Regions from separate parts of the Terrabacter sp. Soil811 genome, predicted to be linked through region 1. Evidence: predicted binding sites of a transcription regulator. Region 1 holds the regulator's gene; the other holds the start of a gene.
The links. Region 1 encodes Rex, which represses fermentation and respiration genes when NADH is low (regulators of the CRP and FNR family bind a similar motif). Its sites were predicted from a motif close to CTTGTGAANNNNTTCACAAG; they were not measured.

Region 1 (4,410 bases):
CCTCGCCCGACCCGGCGGCCCCGGCTGGGACGACACGGCACGGCATACGACACGTGGTGCGGCGAGGGGTGGGTGGTGCGGGTCGTTCGTCAGGGGCCGGAGCACCGCCATCGCTGCCACCCCGCCGCCTGCGTTCACACGTTCCACGGTCGCGCCGGTCAGCGCGCCGAGCGTCGGTCCGGGCCCACACGCACCGTCCCTACGCCATGAGAACGACGAGGGGGCCGGTGGGGTTACGCGGATCACAGCTCGACTCCTTCGAGGGCCTTGCGCAGCGCCCGGGTGGCGCGCAGCTGGAGCTGCTTGACGGCCCCCTCGGACTTGTCGAGGATCTTCGCGGTGTCGGCGAGGCTGAGTCCCTGGAGGAAGCGCAGGGTGATGCACTCGGCCTGGTCGGAGCCGAGCTCCTTGATCGCCGAGACGAGGCGCTGGTCGCGCAGCCGGGTCAGCACCTCGGTGTCGGGGGCGTCGACCCGCTCGTCGGCGTCACGCATGTCGGCGGTCGCCACCTCGAACCGGAACTTCGCCGACTTCACGTGGTCGGCGATGAGGTTGCGCGCGATGGTGACGAACCACGCCGCGATGTCCTTGCCCTGCCACGTGAACGAGTCGATCCGGCGCATCGCCCGGAGGAAGGTCTCGGACGTGAGGTCCTCGGCGAGCGCGCGGTTGGCGACCCGGACGAGCACGTAGCGGAAGACCGTGTCGACGTAGACGTCGTAGAGCTGGGCGAACGCCTCCTTGTCGCCGCCCTGGGCGAGCTCGACGAGGGCCGCGATGCGGGCCTGCTCGTCGGCGTCGCGCTCCGGGTGCCGCCGCCACCCGGCAGAGCCGGGGGAGCCCGGGGAGGTGCGGGTCAGTCCGCCACCCTCGGCGCCTGCATCGGCCAGGGCCGACCAGATGGCGTCGAGCGCCGAGCGCCACGTCGGCGGGGCGTATGCCGTGGGCGCGAGGATCGCCGGGACCGTGCCCGGCAGTGCCGGGCAGGCAGGCGTCATCGACGCCCGCCCCGGGGTCGTTCCCGGTGCGAGGACAGGTGGGGGCCGGCGACCCGACGTCCTGTTCGCGCGCATTGTGGACAGTCTGTCGGAATGCGACCGCGGATGGGACCCCGACGACGTTTTGTGGTGCACCCGACGTGCGGCGCCGTGAGCGTGCCTACAGTGGTCGGCATGACGAGCGAGCCTCCCCTCGACGCTCCAGACCCTCCCGCTGTCCCGGCTGCCGGGGTCCCACCGCGGGTCGTCCTCCTCGGACGCGCCGGATGCCACCTGTGCGACGAGGCGCGCGCCGTCGTCGAGCGGGTGACCGGCGAGCTCGGCGTGGCCTGGCAGGAGCAGTCCGTCGACGACGACCCGGAGCTGCTGCGGCGTTATGCCGAGCAGATCCCCGTGACGTTCGTCGACGGGCGGCGCCACGACTTCTGGCGGGTCGACGAGGCACGCCTGCGCGCCGCGCTCCGGTGACCTGCCTCACCGGCGCATCCCATGCCGTGGTAGGCCGTCGAAGTCAACTTTGTGCATGGGTTCACAAACGTCTAGCCTGATCGGGTCCCCACGTGCTCCACGTGTGGGAGAACGCCTCGTTCGAGAGGAGCCGGTGAGCAAGAGTGTCCGCCGACCCAGCACTGCGTCGCGAGATCCCCGACGCAACCGTCGCGCGGCTTCCCGAGTACCTCCGAACGCTCTCGCGCCTCGCTGAGGACGGCGTCCTGTCGGTCTCGTCGGAAGAGCTCGCGGCCGAGGTCGGAGTGCGCTCGGCGCAGCTGCGCAAGGACCTCAGCCACCTCGGCTCCTACGGGGTCCGCGGCGTGGGCTACGACGTCGAGACGCTCGCCCTCGAGATCTCCCGCGCCCTCGGTCTGACCGAGGACTGGCCCGTCGCCATCGTCGGGATGGGCAACCTCGGGCACGCGCTCGCCTCCTACTCCGGCTTCGTCACCAAGGGCTTCCGCATCGTCGGTCTCTACGACGACGACCCCGCGCTCGCCGACGAGAAGATCGTCGGGGTGGCGATCCGCCCACTCGCCGAGCTCACCGAGCACCACGCCGTCGATCCCATCGCCATCGGCGTCATCGCGACGCCGGCCCCCGCCGCCCAGGCCGTTTGCGACGCCCTCGTCGGCGCTGGCATCAGCTCGATCCTCAACTTCGCGCCCGCGGTGCTCTCCGTCCCGAGCGGCGTGGACGTACGCCGGGTCGACCTCTCGACCGAGCTGCAGATCCTCGCCTTCCACGCCCAGCGCAAGTCGCTGGCCGCGGGTGACCTCCGGTCGGCGGTGGCCGCCCCATGAGCCTTCTCGTCATCGGCCTGTCCCACCACACCGCCCCGCTGTCGGTGCTCGAGGCGCTCTCGGAGCGTCCCGGCCGTGCCGAGGCCATCGCCGCCTCCGTGCTCAGCTCGGCCACGGCCACCGAGGCCGTCGTGCTCTCCACGTGCAACCGCCTCGAGGTCTACGCGTCGGTGCCGGCCTTCCACCCCGCCGTCGCCGCCATCGGTGAGGCGCTCGCCCTCGCTGCCGGGGTCGAGGAGCCCGAGGGGGCGCGCCGCGTCGCCGACCTGCCGCCGGGCGACCCGGCCGACGCCCTCGCCGACCGTGCCGAGGCCCTCGCCGACCACCTCTACGTGCGCTACGACGACGCCGCCGTCGCCCACGCCTTCACCGTCGCCTGCGGGCTCGACTCGATGGCCGTCGGCGAGGCCCAGATCCTCGGCCAGATGCGCGACTCGCTCGCCGGGGCCCAGAGCCGGGGTCAGGTGGGGGAGTCGCTCAACGCGCTCTTCCAGGGCGCCCTGCGCGTCGGCAAGCGCGCCCACACCGAGACCGACATCGACCAGCACAGCGTCTCGCTCGTGCAGATCGCGCTCGAGGAGGCGGCCGCGGTCCTCGGCCCGCTCGAGGATGTCGCCGCCGCGGTCGTCGGGGCCGGTGGCATGAGCGGCCTCGCCGCCGCGACCGTCCGCCGCCAGGGCATCGGGTCCCTCACCATCGTCAACCGCACGCCCGAGCGTGCCGAGCGCCTCGCGGCCACGACGTCCGGCGTGGCCCGTCCCTGGGACGACCTGACCGACGTCCTCGCCGAGAGCGACCTCGTCGTCACGTGCACCGGGGCGGTCGGCCACGTCATCACGGCCGACATGCTGGCCGCGAGCGCGAGCCGCCGCGGGGGTCGACCCCAGGTCGTCGTCGACCTGGCCCTCCCGCGCGACGTCGAGCCCGTCGTCTCCTGGCCGCACGCCGTCCCGGGCGTCTCGCTCGTCGACCTCCAGTCGCTGGGACTCCTGCTCGAGGGCCGCGCCGACACGACCCAGGTCGTCCGTGTGCGCGAGCTCGTCACCGGTGAGGTCGCCGACTACCTGACGCGCCGCATGGAGAAGTCCGTGGCGCCCACCGTCGCCGCGCTGCGCGCTCGTGCCGCCGCCCTCGTCGCGACCGAGATGGAGCGGCTCGACCAGCGGCTGCCCGGCCTCGACGAGGCCACCCGTGCCGAGGTCGGCCTCGCCGTGCACCGCATCGTCGAGAAGCTGCTCCACACGCCGACCATGCGGGTCAAGGAGTTCGCGATGGAGGGCAGCGGCGACGACTACGCCGCCGCCCTGCGCGAGCTCTTCGACCTCGAGCCCAAGGACGTCGCCAACGTGTCCACGCCGCCGAAGCGGGCCCAGCCATGACCGCCCTGCGTCTCGGCACGCGCCGATCGGCCCTCGCCACCACCCAGTCCGGGTGGGTGGCCGACCGCCTCCGCGAGGCCGGCCACGAGGTCGAGCTCGTCGAGATCACGACCGAGGGCGACGTCTCGGGCGAGCTGCTCACCGCGATCGGTGGCACCGGCGTCTTCGCCGCGGCCATCCGACGAGCCCTGCTCGACGGTCGCATCGACGTCGCCGTGCACTCGCTCAAGGACCTCCCGACGGCGCCCGAGCCGGGTCTCGTCGTCGCCGCCGTGCCGGTGCGCGAGGACAGCCGCGACGTGCTCGTGGCGCGCGACGGGCTGACGCTCGGCGAGCTGCCCGCCGGTTCCGTCGTCGGCACCGGCTCGCCGCGTCGCACGGCACAGATCGCGGCGCTCGGGCTCGGCATCGAGATCCGGCCGATCCGCGGAAACGTCGACACCAGAATCGGATTCGTCTCCTCGGGTGCGCTCGACGCAGTCGTGCTGGCGCGCGCCGGTCTCGCCCGGCTCGGCCGTCTCGACGAGGCCACCGAGGTCATCGACCCGATCCAGGTGCTGCCGGCACCGGGTCAGGGCGCCCTCGCCGTCGAGTGCCGGTCCGACCGCGACGACGTCGTGGCCGCCGTGTCCGTCCTCGACGACCCCGACACGCGAGCCTGCGTCGAGGCCGAGCGCTCGCTGCTCGCGACGCTCGAGGCCGGTTGCACCGCACCCGTCGGGGCGCTCGCGGAGGTCG
Region 2 (4,410 bases), on a different contig from region 1:
CGGGGCCAGCACGACGTCGCGCACCCCGCCGAGCCACAGCTGCTGGAGCACGTGCAGCGCGATCTCAGGCGCACTCAGACGAGCGGTCACCGTCGCCCCGATCAGTCGCTCGCGAGCGCGTCGCGCATCGGGATGAGCTTGGCGTTGGACTCGGCCACCTCGGACTCGGGGTCGGACCCCGCGACGATGCCGCACCCGGCATACAGCGTGATCTGTGACGGGTTGCCGGGATCGATGGCGCCGCTGCGGAGGGCGATGCCCCACGCGCCGTCGCCACTGGCGTCCATCCAGCCCACCGGGCCGGCGTAGCGCCCCCGGTCCATGTGCTCGAGCTCCCCGATCAGCTCGACCGCGCGGGCCGTGGGGGTCCCGCCGACGGCGGCCGAGGGGTGCAGCGACGCGGCGAGCGTCAGGGCCGAGGCCTCGTCGGCGCTGACGGCGGCGACGTCGGTCGCGAGGTGCATGACGTTGGGCAGGTGCAGCACGAACGGTGCCTCGGGCACGTTCATCGACGAGCAGTGCGGGGCGAGGGCCTCGGCGACGGAGCGCACGGCGTACTCGTGCTCCTCGAGGTCCTTCGACGAGCGGGCGAGCGAGGCCGCGAGGGCGAGGTCCTTGGCGTCGTCGCCGGTGCGGCGGATCGTGCCGGCCAGCACACGCGAGGTGATGAGTCCCTGGTCGCGGCGCACGAGCAGCTCGGGGGTTGCTCCGACGAGACCGGCCACCGAGAAGACCCACGTGTTCTCGTAGCGCTCGGCGAGGCGACGCAGCAGCCAGCGCGGGTCAATGGGGCCGGAGGCCGTCGCGACGAGGTCGCGGGCGAGGACGACCTTGTCGACCTCACCCGCCCCGATGCGCTGGACGGCGTCGGCGACCGCATGGGCGTAGTCGGCGGGGGACACCTGGCCGTCGGCGAAGGCGACGTCACGAGGAGGCTCGGGATCGCTTGCGACAGAGGGCTTCTCGAGCAGCGTGAGCTGCGGTTCGAGAGAGACCGTCGTGAGCCAGGTCTGCCCGTCCCGACGCCCGACGATCGTCGAGGGGACGACGAGCCGGGCCGCCTCGGCGGAGTCGGAGGCGAAGGGGAACGAGCCGAAGCACACGAGACCCGTGCCCGGGCGGCCCACCTCGTCGCGCACGACGGCGTGCCGGCTGACCTCGCGCCACCAGGCCTCGGCCTCGCGGAAACGGCTGTCGCCGTTGGCCTCGAACGACAGTGCCGACCCCCAGCCGACGAGGCCCTCGCCTCGGCGCACCCACGAGAGCAGCTCGTCGTGCGGGACGTCGGCCGGGAGGTAGGCCAGCAGTGGGTCCGCGGCCTCGAGGGGCACCGTGCGGACGACGACCGTCGGTCCCGCGGCGGGGGACGGCGCTTCGGGGGCGGGAAGCGTGGACATCGGTGGCAACTCTACGGCCGATCGTGAGCCACCCCGCTCTCGTGGTCGCCGGTGCGACCCGACCCACACCCGTCGTGGGTGCGAGGATGAGCGCATGACCCGTGCGCAGCTGGACAAGAAGCCGGTCGACGTCGCGTCGATGTTCGACACCGTCGCCGAGAAGTACGACGTGACCAACGACGTGCTCTCGCTCGGGCAGGACCGGCTGTGGCGCCGGGCCGTCGTCAAGGCCGTCGACGCCAAGCCGGGGGAGCGCATCCTCGACATCGCGGCGGGCACGGGCACGTCGAGCGAGCCGTGGGCCAACGAGGAGATCGAGGTCGTCCCGGCCGACTTCTCGCTCGGCATGCTGCGGGTCGGCCGCCGGCGTCGCCCGGACATGGCCTTCACGGCCGCCGACGCGATGAGCCTGCCGTTCGCCGACGAGAGCTTCGACGTCGTGACGATGAGCTTCGGGCTGCGCAACGTCGCCGATGCCGAGACCGCGCTGCGCGAGTTCCTCCGCGTCACCAAGCCGGGCGGCCGACTCCTCGTCTGCGAGTTCAGCCAGCCGGTCAACAAGGTCTTCCGCACCGTCTACTCGAACTACCTCATGCGCGCGCTCCCGCCGGTCGCCCGCCGCACGTCGAGCAACCCCGACTCCTACGTCTACCTCGCCGAGTCGATCCGCGCCTGGCCGCCGCAGGGCGAGCTCGCCCGAGTCGTCGAGGCGGCCGGCTGGCAGCAGGTCGGCTGGACCAACCTGACCGGCGGCATCGTCGCGCTGCACCACGGCACCAAGCGCTGACCGTCGGCTTGTCGAGAGTTAGGCATGCCTTATCTGACAAGCGCGAAATCGCGGGAATAGACTCCCGAAGTTAGTTCGTGAAGATCTTCACAAGCGGTTCGGAAGCGTGCAGGGAGACATGACCAGTTCGAGCGTCGCGCCCCGCCCCTCGGGGTCTGGTGCTGCACCCGTCGAGCGGGCCGACGTCATCGTCGTCGGCGCCGGTCCGGGCGGCAGCGCGACGGCGGCCTACCTCGCCGACCACGGTCTCGACGTCGTCCTCCTCGAGAAGTCGGCCTTCCCCCGCGACAAGATCTGCGGCGACGGCCTGACCCCCCGCGCGACCAAGGAGCTCATCTCCCTCGGCGTCGACACGACGGGGTGGCAGCGCACCAAGGGCCTGCGCATCAAGGGTGGCGGCCACACGCTGAAGCTCGACTGGCCCGAGTCCGACGCCTTCCCGGGCTACGGCATGGTCCGCACCCGCGCCCAGCTCGACGAGACCCTGGCCCGCCACGCCGAGGCCCGGGGCGCGCGCCTCCACGAGCGCACGAGCGTCTCCACCCCGCTCCGCGACTCCTCGGGCCGCGTCACCGGCGTCACGGCCAAGCGCCTCGACGACGCCGGCCGCGCGACGGGCGAGACCGTCTCCTACCGTGCGCCCGTCGTCGTCGCGAGCGACGGCGTCTCGAGCCGCCTCGCCACGGCCGTCGGCCGACCCAAGCGCGAGGACCGCGTCATGGGCGTGGCCGTCCGCGCCTACTACACGACGCCGAAGCGCGACGACTACCTCGAGAGCCACCTCGAGCTGTGGAGCCGCGACGACGACGGCAACCGCATCCTCATGCCCGGCTACGGCTGGCTCTTCCCGCTCGAGGACGGCCGCACCAACGTCGGCCTCGGCACGCTCGACACCACCTCGGCCTTCCAGAAGACCGACTACAAGGACGTCATGCGTCGCTGGGTCGAGGACATCAATCCCGAGTGGCAGCTCGAGCACGACGAGTCGGCCGGTCCGATCCGCGGCGCCGCGCTGCCGATGGGCTTCAACCGCACCCCGCTCTACGCCGACGGCCTGCTCCTCGTCGGCGACTCCGGTGGCATGGTCAACCCCTTCAACGGCGAGGGCATCGACTACGCCCTCGAGGCCGCGCGCCTCGGCGCGGAGCTCGTCGCCCAGGCCATGGCGCGCCCGAGCGACGCTGCGCGCGAACGGGTGCTCGCGGCATACCCCAAGGTCATGAAGGACGAGCTGGGCGGCTACTTCACGCTCGGTCGCTGGTTCGCCCACGCCATCGGCAACCCCGAGGTCATGCGGCTCGCGACGAAGTACGGCCTGCCCCGCAGGAAGCTCATGCCGCTCCTGCTCAAGATCATGGCCAACCTCGCCGACCCCGCGAGCAAGGGCGCGAGCGACCGCCTCATCACCACCCTCTCGCGGCTGGCTCCGAGCGCATGAGCCACCCGCCCGTCGGCGCCATTGTGACGCCGAGCACAATCGATGCCGACGCCCCTAGGATGGGTGCGCCGCGCACCTGCGCCCCTGCTTCGCACGTCAAGCACGACCGAAAGGCACGTGACCTCGGATGAACTCCTACGTCCCGATCCTGTTCATGCTGGGGCTCGGCTTCGCGTTCGCCGCGCTGTCGGTCTTCACCTCGCTCGTCGTCGGGCCCAAGCGCTACAACCGCGCCAAGCTTGAGGCGTACGAGTGCGGCATCCAGCCGACGCCCCAGGCGGCCGGTGGTGGCCGCGTGCCGATCAAGTACTACCTGACGGCGATGCTCTTCATCATCTTCGACATCGAGTCCGTCTTCCTCTACCCGTTCGCGGTGGCCTTCAACAAGCTCGGCCTCTTCGCGCTGGTCGAGATGGTCCTGTTCATCCTCACGGTGTTCGTCGCGTACGCGTACGTCTGGCGTCGCGGCGGCCTCGAGTGGGACTGACGCCCGTTGCAAACGTGAGCACCCGCACCAGCGGGTACGCGTCCACCGGGTTCGTCAGGAAAGGTTAAGGAGTAAGCAATGGGTCTCGAAGAGAAGCTCCCAGCCGGGTTCCTGCTCTCGACCGTCGAGGGTCTCGCCGGCTACATGCGCAAGGCCTCGATCTGGCCGGCCACGTTCGGCCTCGCGTGCTGCGCCATCGAGATGATGGCCGTGGGCACGCCCGACTACGACATCGCCCGGTTCGGCATGGAGCGCTTCTCGGCGACCCCGCGCCAGGCCGACCTCATGATCGTCGCCGGTC

Region 2: a site for Rex is predicted at 2,259-2,278, ahead of ASH01_RS22235 (geranylgeranyl reductase family protein). Genes of this name have one in related genera too.

The regions. Positions count from the first base shown of each region.
Region 1 covers NZ_LMSX01000007.1:11,728-16,137, reverse strand. The annotation lists gene ASH01_RS07005 (RNA polymerase sigma factor) at 243-998, opposite strand; gene ASH01_RS22435 (glutaredoxin family protein) at 1,164-1,466, shown strand; gene ASH01_RS06995 (redox-sensing transcriptional repressor Rex) at 1,610-2,293, shown strand; gene hemA (glutamyl-tRNA reductase) at 2,290-3,672, shown strand; gene hemC (hydroxymethylbilane synthase) at 3,669-4,410, shown strand, end outside.
Region 2 covers NZ_LMSX01000014.1:95,029-99,438, reverse strand. The annotation lists gene menD (2-succinyl-5-enolpyruvyl-6-hydroxy-3-cyclohexene-1-carboxylate synthase) at 1-90, opposite strand, end outside; gene ASH01_RS22245 (isochorismate synthase) at 102-1,397, opposite strand; gene ASH01_RS22240 (demethylmenaquinone methyltransferase) at 1,492-2,184, shown strand; gene ASH01_RS22235 (geranylgeranyl reductase family protein) at 2,303-3,622, shown strand; gene ASH01_RS22230 (NADH-quinone oxidoreductase subunit A) at 3,750-4,109, shown strand; gene ASH01_RS22225 (NuoB/complex I 20 kDa subunit family protein) at 4,188-4,410, shown strand, end outside.